3 regions of the Bacillus cihuensis genome follow, and region 3 is predicted to be linked to each of the others. Evidence: riboswitches for the same ligand, from Rfam matches in the RefSeq annotation. Region 3 holds a riboswitch; each other region holds the start of a gene.
The links. A riboswitch is a leader RNA that binds a small molecule or an ion and turns the genes downstream of it on or off. The one in region 3 is predicted to bind cyclic di-GMP.
Positions count from the first base shown of each region.

Region 1: another riboswitch for cyclic di-GMP. It lies ahead of V179_RS0101680 (HD domain-containing phosphohydrolase); the one in region 3 lies ahead of V179_RS30285 (anti-repressor SinI family protein).
Region 2: another riboswitch for cyclic di-GMP. It lies ahead of V179_RS32480 (anti-repressor SinI family protein); the one in region 3 lies ahead of V179_RS30285 (anti-repressor SinI family protein).

Region 1 covers NZ_AYSD01000010.1:377,916-383,784, forward strand. Annotated here, with positions in the region: gene ptsP (phosphoenolpyruvate--protein phosphotransferase) at 1-1,680, shown strand, start outside; cyclic di-GMP riboswitch class I at 2,773-2,858, shown strand; gene V179_RS0101680 (HD domain-containing phosphohydrolase) at 3,057-4,046, shown strand; gene V179_RS0101685 (TIGR04076 family protein) at 4,824-5,168, shown strand; gene V179_RS0101690 (aldo/keto reductase) at 5,168-5,869, shown strand, end outside.
Region 2 covers NZ_KI632495.1:1,690,296-1,696,164, forward strand. Annotated here, with positions in the region: gene V179_RS0113945 (hypothetical protein) at 1-161, opposite strand, end outside; gene V179_RS27960 (S1C family serine protease) at 769-1,494, opposite strand; gene V179_RS32480 (anti-repressor SinI family protein) at 2,588-2,716, opposite strand; cyclic di-GMP riboswitch class I at 2,731-2,812, opposite strand; partial or broken gene V179_RS27970 (ABC transporter ATP-binding protein) at 3,141-4,937, opposite strand; gene V179_RS0113965 (lasso peptide biosynthesis B2 protein) at 5,005-5,418, opposite strand; partial or broken gene V179_RS27975 (lasso peptide biosynthesis PqqD family chaperone) at 5,517-5,809, opposite strand.
Region 3 covers NZ_KI632498.1:246,556-252,424, reverse strand. Annotated here, with positions in the region: gene secA (preprotein translocase subunit SecA) at 1-2,297, opposite strand, end outside; gene V179_RS0123020 (helix-turn-helix domain-containing protein) at 2,560-2,883, shown strand; gene V179_RS30285 (anti-repressor SinI family protein) at 3,366-3,512, opposite strand; cyclic di-GMP riboswitch class I at 3,541-3,629, opposite strand; gene V179_RS0123010 (chromate transporter) at 4,162-4,692, opposite strand; gene V179_RS0123005 (chromate transporter) at 4,689-5,258, opposite strand.

The DNA.
Region 1 (5,869 bases), on a different contig from region 3:
AAGGCATATCGTTTAGAAGAGCCTGAATTAGTCGTAGAAAAATGTGTAATTGATAGCATTGAAGCAGAAGTTCAACGTTTTGATGCTGCCCTTAAGCAGTCAACATCTGAGCTTGAACAAATCAAAGCACATGCCTTCAAAGAGCTAGGAGAAGATAAAGCTGCAATTTTCGCTGCTCATCTTCTTGTCTTAAGTGATCCAGAGCTGATTAACCCAATCAAAGACAAAATCACAACCGAAAAAGTGAATGCTGAATTTGCTTTACAAGAAGTGGCAAACATGTTTATCGGCATGTTTGAATCGATGGACAACGAGTATATGAAAGAGCGTGCCTCAGATATCCGCGATGTAACAAAACGTGTGATGGCCCATCTTTTAGGTGTCACCATTCCGAATCCGAGCATGATCTCTGAGGAAGTAATCATTATTGCTGAGGACTTAACACCATCTGATACAGCTCAATTAAATCGACAATATGTTAAAGGATTTACGACAGATATCGGTGGCCGCACATCCCATTCAGCGATTATGGCTCGTTCATTGGAAATTCCCGCAGTTGTTGGGACGAAAACAGTGACAGCTAAGATCGAAAATGGTGTATTGGTCATCCTAGACGGCCTGGCTGGAACGGTGATTGTCGATCCATCAGCTGATATGGTGAAGGAATATGAAGTGAAAAAAGCAGAGTATGAAGCGCAAAAGGCAGAGTGGGCAAAGCTTGTAGATGAGCGCACGGTGACAAAAGATGGACAACATGTTGAACTGGTTGCCAATATTGGGACACCTGAGGATATAAAAGGTGTGGTTGAAAACGGCGGCGAGGGTGTTGGTTTATATCGCACCGAATTTTTATACATGGGACGTACTCAGCTTCCGACTGAGGAAGAGCAATTTGATGCCTATAAAACAGTGTTAGAGCGTATGGAAGGAAAGCCGGTTGTTGTTCGTACACTTGATATCGGTGGCGATAAAGAGCTCCCATACTTAGATTTACCGAAAGAAATGAATCCATTCTTAGGCTTCCGTGCGATTCGTTTATGCTTAGAAATGCAAGATATGTTCCGGACACAGCTTCGTGCCTTGCTTCGGGCGAGTACATATGGCAACTTGAAAATTATGTTTCCGATGATTGCAACTCTCGGTGAATTCCGCCAAGCGAAAGCAATTTTACTAGAAGAAAAGGCAAAGTTACAGGTTGAAGGTATCGCTGTTTCTGAAGCAATTGAAATTGGAATCATGGTGGAAATTCCATCTACTGCGGTCATGGCAGATGTATTTGCGAAAGAAGTAGATTTCTTCTCCATCGGTACAAACGATCTGATTCAATACACAATGGCGGCAGACCGTATGAATGAGCGAGTTTCTTACTTGTATCAGCCATACAATCCGGCTATTCTTCGTCTAGTGAAAATGGTTATCGATGCCGCGCACAAAGAAGGCAAATGGGCAGGCATGTGTGGTGAGATGGCAGGAGATGAAATTGCGATCCCGATTTTACTTGGTCTTGGTTTAGATGAATTCAGCATGAGTGCCTCTTCTATTTTAAAGGCTCGAAGCCAACTTCTTAATCTTTCAAAAGCAGAAATGAGTTCGATCATCGAACAAGTTTTAAACATGTCAACGGCTGAGGAAGTAGAGAGATTTATAAAGGAAATAGAAGTGAAAGAAGTACTTGTGTAAATAACATACTCTCACCCTATAAGGGATGAGAGTTATTAATCATGTTCATAGGAACACAGCGGACGGGTATGATGTAGCATTATCTGCGGGTCTATTTGGCATGCAAATACAAGGATCCATAGCCATATCTCCAGTAAACCTCAAACGAATTATGACCTTAATGAAGGAATCAGAGCATATAATATGAAAGAAAAAGGCGACATTTCGTTCAAAATCGAACGAAATGTCGCCTTTTAAAATTTGATCATACTCACAAATTTTAGAAGCATAAGTTTTTCAGTGCTCTGGATCTACGTCAAATTTTTGGAAACAAAAAAGTTAATTTTTTAATTTACAAATGCTGGTCTAATTCCACCGTCTTTAGACGGTATACGCTTTTGACCTTGAACTTCTGTGTCCATACTTGAAGTGTGAAGTGAAAGTATGGACGCTATAAGAAAAATAGTTATGCAATATATGACATCAAGTACCATGTTATATGGGTGACAAAACATAGGTATAAGGTGTTACGGTTCTATTGAGTTTATAGGGCTATAGAATTGATCAGGCAGGGGTGTGAAGCAAGGGGAATCACCATCCTGCAAGGCAGTTGGAAAAGATCACATTCATTTACTCCTTTCTTGTTCACCAAGTCTAGCGCCAAGAAAAATCTCAGTACTTAAAAGGACAATCAACAATATTGTTACAAGATGAATTTCCAGAACTCAAGAAAAAAATTGGGGGCAGCCCCTATGGTGTAAATGGAGAGATGAAGAAAACTATTGGGAAGAGTATCGTACCAAGGATTATTAATCCTTTATCAAAATAATTAGCAAGTCCCAGAATGGGTAGCTAATTATTTTGATATCATTAGGGAAAAATAATTAAATGTCTAAAAAGATAAATTGAATTTAATATTTATTGTTTTGTCTCTTTTGTCTTTTGTTACTTAGAAAGGAAAATTAGGATAATAGGCTTAGGGATGTGTAGTAATAAAGTTCTATTTCTTCCTTGTATTCCCTATTATTCTGTTGTAATATTCACAATATAGGAGAAACACTTTATAAATTTATAGATTAGTAGTTCAAAATTTTTATATAAAATTGAATAGGGGAATGATAAAGGCAAATTCATTGAAAGATGAAAACGCAAAACGATAGGGACTAAAATCGGAGAGATAATGTCAGCCAGTTACCGATTTCTTTTAAAAAGGCGAATCGGGTGATTGGTCTTTTTTTGTAGGGTTAAATGCAGTATTAGAGTAGGGATTTTATGAGTGGCTGGGAAATTTCGCTATTTATTCCTCGATAAATGTATATGAATGAAGAGGTAACTCGCTCTGCGGACAGTCTTACTTTGAATACATAAGAAATAGATTAACATTGGAGATTTTAATAATGAAAAAAACTTTGCAATTACCATACCAGTTACAAGGCTTTTTGGAATTGGGAGATGCTGTAATTATTACTGACAGTAATCATATTATTTTAGAAGTAAATGACTCATATCAATCAATAACAGGATTTGAAAGAGCTAAAATAATCGGTTTGAAGGCAGGATTTATTAAATCTAACCTTACAAGTAAATCAACCTATATTTCAATGAAAAACTCGTTAAAAGAACTTATCCCCTGGTCGGGAATTTTAATTAATCGGAAGAAATCTGGGGAGCTTTGGCATTCATCTATTACGATAACTCCTTTCAAGATTGAAAAGGAATTATTTTATATAGGAATTTTTCGTGCATTAGAACAATTAAAAGAAGGGTTATACCTACCTGAAAACAAAAAAATAGAAGTACAAAGAGAATTATTGAAGGTGCTGGCAATTTCGTGTGAGATTCGAGACCCTGGAACTGAAGAGCATTTGATAAGAGTACAGGAATTAACTGAGATTCTTATCAAATCACACAATAAGAAAAATAATCTTCAATTAGAGCCAAGATATATCAATAATATTATTCATTCCAGTATATTACATGACATAGGTAAAGCTGGCATGCCAGAAGGTATTCTATATAAACCTGGGGCTTTGACTTCTTCTGAAAGAAAAATAATAGAAATGCACCCCTTAATAGGGGCGGATATTTTAAATAAAATGTCTAAGGAGATTAATTATGATTTTATTAAAAGTATGGAGGTAGCTGAAAATATTATTTTATATCATCATGAAAAATGGGATGGAACTGGATACCCTTTTAATTTAGAAGGCGAAAAAATCCCTTTTGAGGCGAGGATCGTATCAATAGTGGATGTATTTGATGCATTAACCAGCCGTAGACCTTATAAAGATTCGTGGTCAAAACAAAAAGCATTGTCTTATATTGACCAAAATAAAGGAAAACATTTTGACCCATTAATAGCTGAAACTTTTATAAATTTGTTTTAAAACTTTCAGAAAAGTAGTATTAAACCTTCCTTCATACAAACCAATTATGGCGTTATAACGCTACCATTTACATGAAGGATCAATTAAGTAACAACGCTGCACTCACCTAATCACAATGGTGGCGGTGCGGAGCTGAAATTTTGGATGCTGTCTAAAATCAGTATACCTAATTAATCGATTTTGCTATATTAGTAAGTCGCGCAGCCCCGTCCCCATGTTCTTCATAGAAGGCTACTAGTAAAATATCCAAATAAAAGTATAGACAGTAAAATCGAATTATCTAAATATAAAAAATATTATTGACAATGGAATATTATGGTGCTAACATTTTTATAAACCGTAGACGAGGGAGTTAAACTGTTAAACGATCTTTCAGCGAATCCGGGATGGTGTAAGCCGGACAGATGCAGTAACAGCAAGTGGGCCTCAGAGGGCGAAGTGAAAGAATTTTTTTAGTAGCTTAGACGTAGAGCCAGCGTTATAGGGCTAAGGGTGTTTGTATGAGCACTCTGCTGAGAGGGTATGTATGATACATATCAAACAAGGTGGTACCGCAAGTTAACACTTGTCCTTGAATTATTATTTAAGGATAAGTGTTTTTTGTTATTTTATAGACTCAAACAACTGTAAGTAAGCAGGTTATAGTTGTTTCAGAGAAACCCCATTCATTATGTATGAAAGTAAAAAATCTCAGAATGAAAAAGAAGAAAAGGAGAATGAAAAAAGATATGAAAATAGCAGCTTTATTAATTACAAGTGTTGAAAGGAGTAAGTGTCATGGATGATAAATTTACGCTATATAACTTAAAAGTAGAAGTTGTAGGTACAGATAAACCAATGGTTTGCAAGCATAAGGAAGGTGACTATTTCTTAGTTATAGGAGAAGACGTTATCTTCCCAGAAAATAATTCATTTTCAATGTATGCCTTAAGCGCTATTTTGCCATTATTACCTGCAAAGCAACGGGTATTGCATGCAAATGACTGGATGTTGTCTGATAGTGTAATTGCCTGCCCAGATCCAAACTGTGGTGCTAGATTTAAAATAACTCGTATCGGAACTAAAGAATTTAGTCATGCTGAATGCACAACAGAGCCTATATATAAAGGAGATAAAAACTAATGGCAGAACGATTCGAATTAGCAAAAGATTATACAATTAGTAGAGTGATCAACGGGTGTTGGCAACTGTCGGAAGGTCATAGCTTACAAACTAATTTAGACAAGCAAGATATTATGAAGGCCTTCAATATGCTTGTCGAAAAAGGATTTACGACATTTGATTGTGCTGATATATATACGGGTACGGAAGAATTTCTAGGTGAATTCTTAAAGCAACTTAAGCACGGAAGCACGATTTCACCAAATGACATTCAAATTCATACCAAGTATGTACCTGATATCAATTTACTTAGTGATGTCGATTTTACATACACAGAAAAAATAATTGATAGAAGCCTTAAACGGCAAAATCGAGATGTATTAGATCTAGTGCAGTTTCATTGGTGGGATTACGATGTGCCTGGCTATATCGAGACAGCAGGGGATCTGTTAAGGCTAAAAGAAAAAGGGAAAATACGTAATATCGCCGTTACAAACTTTGATACGAAGCATTTGAAAGAGATCGTTGATGCCGGTATACCGATTGTGTCTTGTCAAAATCAATACTCGGTTTTTGATAGACGACCAGAAAAAGAATTATTAGAATATTGTAAAATAAAAGGTATTTCTTTGCTATGCTACGGCACATTATCAGGCGGTTTGCTAGCGGAAAAATGGCTCGGCAAAACATCTATTCAACCCGATACGCGCTCGCATGTTAAA
Region 2 (5,869 bases), on a different contig from region 3:
TCCAAAACAGGCAATTCATAGTTTCGAATTTTCTTGCCAATTCCTTTTGTAAAATCTTTGACCTGTGAAATGGAATGGCTAATTGAATCTGTAGCTTTCTTGGCAACGGCTTTTACACGATCGGGATGAAGGACGTTTTTGACTTTCGTCAAGCCTATCACGACATCATCACCATAATGGCGTTAATCCATTTTATACCTTTCATGCCCCCTTTCCGGCTATTACAAGTGGGCCACCCACTATAGTATGCTTTAGCGTCATTAGGTGTCTGTAGTTTAACGTTTCCATATAATAACTGTAAGGACACGACATAATGTTTTTCCAATCTTAACAAAAAAAGCTTTGCAGAATTCTCTGCAAGGCTTCTCTTTCGCGCATTAAAGTATCAGGATTCAGGCACCAATATTTAAGATTTTACTATTCTCCTTCACCGTTCAAACCATTTCCTTCAATATTTTCATCATTTGGGAATGGGGCTTGATATAGTGCGGGATCCTCATTTTCGATAGGTTCTTCATATTCCAAGAAATCTTCAGTGTCAACGGGTTCATCGTATTCTTCATAAGTTTGATAGTCCTCTAGTTCTTCATACCCTATAGAATCATCAGTTCTTTGGTAATAGGAATCATCGTCAAAAGCATCTTGGGTATAGGATGAGTCGATCTCTTCATCGCTTGGATTCTCAACATATGTATCTGGTTCTTCTTCACTATATTCTCCGCCGTCAAAATACCAATCTTCCTCATCTTCCCAAAGGTCTTGGTAATATTATTCACCGTATTCATTATAAAACAAATCGAAAATCTCTTGTTCAGTAAGCGGCTGTTCAACCCAGTCTTGAAGAATGCTATAAACATCCTTGACAGGAATACTAAAACCAATCGCTTCTTCACCAATCATTTTTGCTGAATTAATAGCAATGGCTTTTCCACTTTTTTTAGATAATAGTGGTCCACCACTGCTGCCAGGAGAAATGGCTGCTGACATTTGATAGATGTTTTCATAAGAGCGGTTTCCAATGTAAAAATTGCGACCGACTCCGGTTATGTATCCTATTGTTGCCGTATTTTCAAGACCATGCGGACTTCCAAGAGCGATTACTTCTTCTCCTATTAATGTCTGGTTTGAAGTTTCAAGTGCCATTGACTCCTTGCCTGCCAACTCCGGAACACGAATAATGGCAATATCAGTATTGTTGGAATATCCAATTACCTGACCGCCGTATTCACTTCCATCTGAATTCTTCACAATTGCCTGGACATATCCTTCAACCACGTGAGCATTGGTTACAATATCGCCTTTATGATTCATCAAAAAGCCAGATCCTTGAGCTGACTCTGTGTAAATTGTATACACTTTAGTTTGCTGTTCTGCAATAACATCCGTAATGTCTTTTTTACTCTCTACCTGTGCCTCAGTCTTTTTAGCTGGTAAGACAACAGGTTTAGCTTTTTCTTCCATTACTTGTTTCACAGGCTCAGTTACTGTTTTCATTGACGCTATTCCTGGTGGTACAACATACTGAAAGTAATAATAGAGCGACAAACCCAACGCCAATATGCTAAAAAAACTTAATGTAAGTAAAAAAGGAATGACTTTAGATTTTTTTAGCTTTTTCCCGCACGTTGAACAATAATTTGAGGAGTTTGCTATCTTTTCTCCACATGATGAACAATGCATATTTCCACTCTTTTCATATAAGTCTTTTATACTAATTATATAGAAAATTATGGATTTAGTCTAGGGGTTAATAGACTAGTATTTAATAAGTAATATATGATGATTGGCACCCAAATCAAAACTATACAAAAAAACAACTACCGTTTTAACTGGTGCAGCTGCTTTTAGACCTATCCTATTTCAATATAGACGTTCGTCCCTACGTTTTGTCACGATCATCAAATTTATCATAAAATAAGCGTATAGCCCCACCTACTTCAGACTAGTAGTTCGTAGTTGCACGCTTATATTCCGGATAAAAAATTCAAGAAAACCAGCAAGACCTTGACTTTGGACACTTACCTCATGGCCACCATAACTAAAAACAACCCATGTTAACATATTCTCCAAACTAGTATGACCTTCGAGATACTTTCCTAAAAAGGGTTGGAGATTCTGTTTTTCATATGGTTGGGATGAAAAATAAAAAATACAAGAGGCCCATAGTAGAAGAATAGCGAATAGAATGCGCTTTTGGTTCATTGGAATAAATTCCTCCAATTGATATAATAGACAACCTAATGTAAATGTGAGATATTCCGAAATCAAGTGAAAAAAATAGCTCATTATTTTAAATTTTCTTCTGGATTAAAATGAAAAAGAGCATCTGAATTAATGCCCTTTTTTACAAAACTATTTTTAGTGTATAAAACATCTACCTTGTATGTACCTGTAACAAATTGATAAGTTAGCAAATACTTTTATATTAATTATTACCCATAGATTTTGTAACATTCCTTTTAATACGCTCATAATGGAAAGGAGAAGCTCGTTACAAACGACGAGCCCTTATGACTACCAACGAAAAAAGAGGCCAGTCATCTTCCAAAATAAACCAACCTATTTTTCTCTCATTCAATCATTGTTTTCAGCAAGTCATTCTAGTTTTAGTCATGTTGTGGATAAAATTTCGCACCTCTTCAATAGATAAGCCTAAATTTTTCGCTTCTAAAATTAACTCCATCCATTCTGCTTCGTATACTACTTGCTTACTCATATACTCACCCGATTTGTGGCAACACAGCCGTCATAGCATAGCCTTAGACCTGTAATTTTGCGTCCCTATTTTTCAATAGGTTTGCTTTTCTCAAAAGTAATGTAACACTCTATTAATCCCTTACAATACCTAGTTATAAACTCTAATAAAATCATTACCAATATGTAGTTTGAATACTTTAATCGCAATTATATGTAAGAGTGATCCTATTTCCTTCCCAGTAATCTTAACAATATCTTTACATAATATTAACTATACATTAATAAATATACCAATATATTCTATTATTTGTAATCATTGTTTTTCTAAAAAATTTGACATTTTTCGACATTACTTCCTTAAACGCCATGGGCCAAGAATCTCTTCTGGTTACAATACTTCTTTTTTTCTTTAATGGTACTACAATGTATACCTCCGAATCAAACTACCCACTTACTTCCATTTGGTTACCAAATAGATGGCTAAACATCCCTCTTTTTTCTTTCGTTAATTGGTTATATGCCCCTACTTGGATTATTTCTCCTTGGTCCATAACTACCACTTGATCCGCATTACGAATGGTAGATAAGCGATGAGCAATGACGATGATGGTCATCGTTCCTTTTAGTCTTTCTATTGCAGCTTGAATCTTTGCTTCATTTTCTGTGTCTAATGCACTTGTTGCTTCATCGAGAACAAGGATGGAAGGTTTACGTAAAATAGCTCGAGCTAGTACAAGACTTTGCCTTTCTCCTCCAGATAACCTAATTCCACGATCGCCAATGAGCGTATCCAAACCTTGAGGTAGCTTCTTTACAAAATCTGCTGCTGCTGCGAACTCCAGTGCATCCCAAAGATACCTTCGCTCGCATTCGGTTCAGTGATCATTAAATTATCTCGAATAGTTGCATTAAATAGAAATGGATCCTGAGGAATATAACTAATCGATTTCCTCAAAGATAGTTAATGATCCTTAGTTAGAGGAACATCATCGATGGTCACTTCTCCCTGTTCTGGTTGATTTAAGCCCATCAATAGATCAAATAACGTACTTTTCCCAGCACCTGACCGCCCTACGATTGCTGTCATCTTATTAGATGGGATGTCGATATTAATATTTTGTAGTGCATATGTATTTTCACTTGTTTGATACCTAAAAGAGACATATCGACAAGATAACCCATGCTTAATCTCGATTGGGTTTACATCTTGATAATGACGATTAAATAACTCTCTTGCTTCTAAACTTTCATTTTGTAAATCTAATAACGCTTTTAAGGATGGAACAATGGCTCCTAGTTGCTCCAAATTAGTCTGGATCCCCGTAATCATTGGCCATAGTCTTGAAAAGATAACAAGAATTAGCATTAATTGAGCTCCCTCAGCTTTAAACATTTGGATGGAAAGAAACACAAAAAAAGCAATTAAAAAAGAAGAGGCTACTTTGAAGACCATTTGTGAGAATGAATTTAATGTAGTCATTTTAACTCGATTATGTTCCATTTCTTTAATTAAAGGAAGAAACCAATTCAGGTGAGATTCCTCTAAAGAATTACTTTTAATATCTTTGATCCCGTTAAAATGATCCGTAATTCCGCCAAGATACTTCTGATTTAATAAATAGGATTGCTTCCCTAATGTCTTAGACCTTTTGACGAACTTTCTAGAAAAGAGAAGCAGAAACATTCCAAAAAATAAAATTAAACTAGTCATACTTACCGATAAATAAAAGGCCACACCAATCTGAATCGAAATAAAAATGAAAGAAGATAAAAATTGTAAAAACAATTGGACGCCAGCACTTACATTAAATATCTCGTTTGTCATTAAGTTAATGATATCCGATTTTCTCTTCTTTAAATAAAATCCCCAGTTTGCTTGAAGTATCCCTCTATAGGTCTCTTCTCTTAAATGCCTAATAAAACCTTGTTGAATCTTTGCTCCTAAGACCGATTGATTCTTCTTAAAAATACTTTGTCCCATCATTAGGAGGACATAAATCCCTAATATGATGATGAAACAGTGTTTCAGGAATACCTTGAAATAATTCGTTTATCCAGCTTACAAATGTAATTTCCTTTGTTTTAACATCCAAGATTCCAGTTAACCCAACTAGAGGGATTAACAAGAAAATTCCGACACTTTCTAATAAACTAATGAAAATCATACAGATAAGATTGATATAAAGTATTTTTCCTGAATACTGATGAATTTGCTTTGTAAAGTGCAAAAGATGTTTCAAACTCATATCCTCCTTTCCCTTAATCTACTTTCTCATTATCATATGATAATGTGAGCTATTGATCGTGTTATCCGACCTTATGAACATTCATTTCTATAGCAAATTTAGCAACAACGGTAAACCTATGCATTACTTCAGCACCTGATATATAATACGGACCACTACGTAACCAGGCATGGGCAATAAGTTCCCCTTTATCGTCTTTAGCTGTGCCTAAATAAAGTGTGCTTTCAATGTTTCTTTTCTCCAGCATTTTCATTCCAGCAATGGCCTTTACTAGGCATTCACTTTCCCAAAATGTATAGCGACTCATCAGATGGATAGCACGAGAAACACTAGCTAATACTTTTTTATTCGATAGATCATCTGAATTAGATGTCTCTTGCATTTGCTTTCCTAAAGAAGGAGCTACTTTTGCAAAAGGGATACTCTTCAAAAAGCGAGCCCATGCTAAATATTGATATGCTTCAATCAACAACAGCTTCGTTTTCTTATCTAGCCTTACAAATGATCACACTTTCTTCAATATGTTCATCCTGTCCTTCTAGAGTTTGAAAATGATGATAACTAGGAATGTGCTTAACCTTCTATCTTAATTAATCCTTCTTCAAGCAACTGGTCCAAAAAGGGGTGAACTTGTTCCTCACACTCTGTTTGCTCGACATCATATTGAGACTGTAATGTTGCAACCAACTCTTCGATTGAAATTGGATTCTTGATTAAACCCATATTTCTCCACCTAATTCACCTAAATTATAATACTTCCCGCTCTGGATACATAACATTACTGTTTCTCCATCCATATCACTTACGATATTTCCTTCCATTTGGCTAATTAGATGGTTTTGAGTTAATTCTTTAGTTTTTAACATATACATTCCCCTTAATTTATTCGATACTACTTTATCATTAAAATATTATGCAAAGTTAAA
Region 3 (5,869 bases):
ATGGCCATGACCATATCCTCGAACATCGCAAAGCCTTCTTGCTGATATTCACGCAATGGATCAATTTGACCATATGCACGAAGATGGATCCCTTGACGTAATTGTTCCATCGCATCAATATGATTCATCCATTTACTGTCCACTGCACGTAAAACGATGACCTTTTCAAACTCACGCATTTGTTCAGGTGACAATTGCTCTTCTTTTATATCATACTGTTCTTTCACTTTCGCAAGGATGAAATCTGCTACTTCCGCTTCATCTTTGCCAGTTAGATCAGCTTCTGTTACTTCACCCTCATCGAACAGATTGCCGTGAACAAAATCGATTAAGCCTTGATAGTTCCATTCTTCACCATCCGGACTTGGGGCAAAATGAGCAATATTACGTTGAATGCTTGCTTCAAGCATATTCTCGACGATATCGCGTAAGTTCTCACTATCCAACACATCAAAACGTTGCTTATAAATGATTTCACGTTGTTGACGCAACACATCATCATATTGAAGAAGCTGTTTACGTGCATCGAAGTTATTGCCTTCAACGCGCTTCTGAGCGGATTCCACAGCACGGGATACCATTTTACTTTGGATTGGCTGCGTATCATCCATCCCAAGCCGCGCCATCATCGCTTTCATATTGTCCGATCCGAAGCGACGCATCAATTCATCTTCCATGGATAGATAGAATTGTGTCATACCTGGATCTCCTTGACGTCCAGAACGTCCACGAAGCTGGTTATCAATTCGACGACTTTCATGTCGCTCCGTACCGAGCACCACAAGACCGCCTAGTTCTTTCACACCTTCGCCGAGTTTGATATCCGTACCACGACCAGCCATATTCGTCGCTATGGTCACGGCGCCTTGTTCACCAGCATTCGCAATAATTTCAGCTTCTCGTCCATGATTTTTCGCATTCAACACATTATGCGGAATCCCTTTTCTAGATAAATACTTTGAAATAATCTCAGACGTTTCAATCGCTACTGTACCAACTAGAACTGGTTGTCCTTTAGTATGCCGCTCCGCAATCTCTTCGACTACGGCACGGAATTTCCCATCCATCGACGCATAGATTAAATCAGCGCGGTCATCCCGAATAATTTCACGGTTCGTTGGAATTACAATAACATTCATATTATAAATATTACGGAATTCTTCTTCTTCCGTTTTGGCTGTACCCGTCATCCCGGAAAGTTTTTCATACATTCGGAAATAGTTTTGGAAGGTAATTGTTGCAAGTGTCATGCTTTCATTTTGAATCTCCAAGCCTTCTTTCGCTTCAATAGCCTGATGGAGTCCATCACTATAGCGGCGACCTTTCATTAAACGCCCAGTGAACTGGTCAACAATGACGATTTCGCCTTCTTGCACGACATAGTCGACATCAAGATGCATGCTTACATGCGCTTTTAACGCTTGATTAATATGATGATTCAAAACAACATGATTAATATCAAATAAATTTTCGATATTAAATGCCGCTTCCGAACGGTTAATTCCTTCTTCCGTCAGCTGAACCCCTTTTGTTTTTTCATCATACGTATAATGCTTGTCTAACGTAAGCGTACGAACGAAAGCATTCGCTTGGATATATAACTGAGCTGATTTTTGTGCCGAACCTGAAATAATTAATGGTGTACGTGCCTCATCAATCAAGATTGAATCCACTTCATCGATAACAGCAAAATGTAAAGGTCGTTGTACCATTTGCTCTTTATATAGAACCATATTATCCCGTAAATAATCGAAACCTAGCTCATTATTCGTACTATACGTAATATCAGCACTGTACGCTTCTTGCTTCTCTTCCTTAGACATGCCGTTCAGGTTCAACCCAACCGTCATTCCCATGAACTCATACAGCTTGCCCATTTCTTCCGCATCACGGCTTGCTAAGTATTCATTGACAGTAACGACATGAACGCCTTTCCCAGTAATCGCGTTTAAATAGACAGGAAGAGTGGAAGTCAACGTTTTCCCTTCCCCGGTTTTCATTTCAGAAATATTACCATCATGAAGGGAAATCCCCCCCATTAGCTGTACGCGGAATGGATACATTCCTAATGCTCTTCTTGCTCCTTCACGAATCGTCGCGAATGCCTCAACAAGCAAATCATCGACCGTTTCGCCTTTTTGGTAACGCTCTTTGAATTCTTCTGTTTTCCCACGCAGTTCTTCATCTGATAACGAAGCTGTTTTATCCGCTAGCATTTCAATTTGATCAGCCAGCTTCTCAAGACGCTTCACTTCTCGTTTATTCGGGTCAAACACTTTATTTAAAATATTAAGCATTCAATAACGCTCCTCTTTATATAGAAGTCTTTATTAAAAAAGAAAATATATTTTAGATTTAATTAACACTAGATCAAAGATTAATATATCCATTTTATTTCATATTAAATAGGTGCACCCTTAATATTACCATGTATAAAGTGCAGGTACAACTTCACGATATTATGAAAATTTATAGATTTAATACCGTGAAAACGTTAAAATGAGTATTAACAGCCTTACGCATGAAAATATCTGCAGAAAAGTTTTGAGGTGAGATAACATGATCGGTGATCGCGTAAAAAAACTGAGACAAGAAAATAGAATGTCCATGACAGAACTTGCTGAAAAAGCGGGAGTCGCCAAGTCCTATTTAAGCTCCCTTGAGAGAAACCTTCAAACGAACCCATCTATCCAGTTTCTTGAAAAAATCGCCTTAGTGCTGCAAATTCCTGTTGATTCTCTCCTTCACGATGAACCTGTCAAAGATGGGCTTGACGCAGAATGGATGAATATTGTTCAAGAGGCAATGAAATCCGGTGTATCCAAAGATCAATTCCGTGAATTCATTGAATTTAACAAATGGAGATTAAAGCAAGAAGAGTGATTGGAGTATGGATGATCCCATTTTTATCTCTTTACAAATCCAGAATGACGTTAAAATACCACCAATTACTATGTACGATATCCCTTGAAGCACGCTACACTCGGCTAATCACAATGGTGGTGGTGCAGATCCTGATTTTGAAGTACATTCTTAATAAAGTATGTATATTTACAAAGTAGATGATCTATATTATTAAGTTTCGAAGCCCCGCCCCATGTCCGTCTTACTAAGTGTAATATGGCATTATAACGCCACCGGTGCCATGAAGGATCTATTTTGTAGCACGCTAAACTCACCTAATCATAACGGTGGAGGTGCGGAGCAGGATTTCGAAGTACTTTCTTAATAAAATACGTATCTCTGCTAAGTAGATGGCTATATTAGTTCGTCGCGGAGCCCCGCCCCGTGTCCATAAACAAAACAAACCCCTTAAACGAACTGGACTTTCGTAAAAAACCAGTTTGTTTAAGGGGTTTATACGTTTAAATCGTATGATAGGTTGGTTCATCTTTTTTATTTTCTGTTGCTTTTTGCTCAAAGAAACGAAGGACTTCCTCTTTAGTCAATCCAAGTACCTTAGCTTGTACCATTAGCTCAATCCATTCTTCATCAACTATTAGATCTGCCAACCCATTCCCTCCTAAAATACTATGTATTTCAGGCAGTCCAGCCATCATAGCACAATATAATACCTTAGACCCGCGACTTTGCGTCCCTATTTTTCAATAGGTTTGCCTTTTTCTGTGTATGAATTTTCTATTTTCTTTGATTATACAGAATTTTTGGTATATTTTATGTAATTTTATGCTATTAAATTTAAATATTTTACCTTATTTTTTTACATATTACGACTAAATTCTACATTTTTTCAACTAGAACAAATTAGGAAATATATGATTGAAAGAATTTTTATGTAAATATATTATATTTACCTTATCAATATTCATGACATATGATCTAGACCTTTTCGACTATGTCTCTTGTTTTTACACTTTTGGTTCGTCAAATATTGTCCAAAACTTAAACAAACATCCTTCATCATAATGGGAGACTTCTAATTAACTACCTTAAAAGTCCGTTGTTGTCCCCATCTAGTTTCACAGGGGATTAGTATTTATCGTTTGCATCATTAAATACAATACTTATATTCAAAATCCCACTATTATCTTTATTTTTTAAGTCATTAAGTTTTTTATGTATAGCAAATTCATTAGATGGATGCTTATAAGAATTGGATCATAAAATGAAATATCCTTGTAAAACATCAAAGGAGCTTTTTCAACCAAGAAAAAAAGCTCCATATACTAACGCTATTGCGATTACATAGGCAGGATGAACCTTCAATTTACCCAATAAAAAATAACTAATAATCCCAATTACTAATGTCTGAATCCATCCGATTCCTTCATATGCAGTGAAAAAGAAATCATAAGCCATCATCCCTAGCAAGACAGCAATGATTGGACGAACGACGACTGTCATCCTTTTCACTCGAGGGGATTCTTTGTGACGCTTTAAAATACTGAGTAGACCAAGCATTAAAATGAGAGAAGGAGCGACTGAAGCGAATACCCCAATAATCGCGCCCAGTATGCCAGCCTGTTCAAATCCAATATAGCCTGCCATTTTGGTAGCAATTGGGCCTGGGAGTGCATTCCCAAGAGCAATCACATCACTGAATTCATGAACAGTAAACCAACCGTATCTGTCGACGACCTCCTTTTCAATTAACGGAATGGATGCCGGACCACCACCGTAGCCGAGAATACCTGATATAAAAAAAGCCCAGAAAATCTGCAAATAAATCATGACTTTCCCGCCTCCTTATTAGGTTCAGATACAGGGCCTCTCTTCAATAGTGCCCCAATGAGCAGGGAAAAAATGATAATAGCTGGATGCACATTTAACAGTTCCATAAACACAAACCCGAGCAAAACGAAGACAATCGTCCACAGCCAGCCGATACTGGATGAACCTGATTTTTTTAAAAAGTCTAAAGTCATAGTTAGCAGCATCACAGCGACAACAGGAACGACTGCTTGTGACATCCCTGTCACCCACGCTTGATTTTTATAAGCATTCAAGCTTTTCAAAAGCAAAATCATTAAAAGTATGGTGGGAACACAAGATGCAAACACACCATTAAGCAAGCCCCAAAAACCGCCAACACGGTACCCAATATAGCCTGCTAGCTTAGGCGCAATCGGACCCGGCAGCGCATTTCCAAGCGCCAAGACATCGCCAAAATCTTCATTATTCATCCACTTATATTTCTCAACTACCTCTTTTTGCACAAGAGGAATCGCAGCAGGACCTCCGCCGAAACCAAGCATGCCAACTCTAAAAAATGCCATAAAAATATTTAATTGCTTCATATTTCACTACACCTACTTCTAATAATCTATCTTTATCATGGACTACTCTGTATGAACCATTGGCACACTGTTGATGGAATAATAGGTTAAATAGTTCTCTTCATTTAAATCCAACATTATCTAGAGAAATTTCAATTTAATGTTCTATGCTACTGATATGATTCTGGAGTGAAGATTCAAACTGTATTTTCTCCTCTAATCCTACAAATGTAGTTTTCACATTCAAGTTAACGTCATTTTATACATTACGCCTCACTAACTACCCAAATTCGTATGTATCAGACATAGGGGATAATCAAGGAACAATTATTATCATGACTAAGATTTTAATGAAATATTCTTTTCCCCCACTTTAGTAGCCTAAAACCGATAATATTCTACTCAAGAACTTTATTCCACAGCACTACGGATACATGCCCTGTCTTATCAATTGATAGGGAGGGCTACAAAATCAAAATAGATATTACTTTTTGATTATATTCTACCAATATATTATTAAGGATACAGATGATGTTAAAATTCCATTAAGACTTAAATCTAGTATTTATCTTTATATTATACAGAAATTTCTCCGTATTTGTTTAGTGCCTTGGAATACATCGGATGCTTAC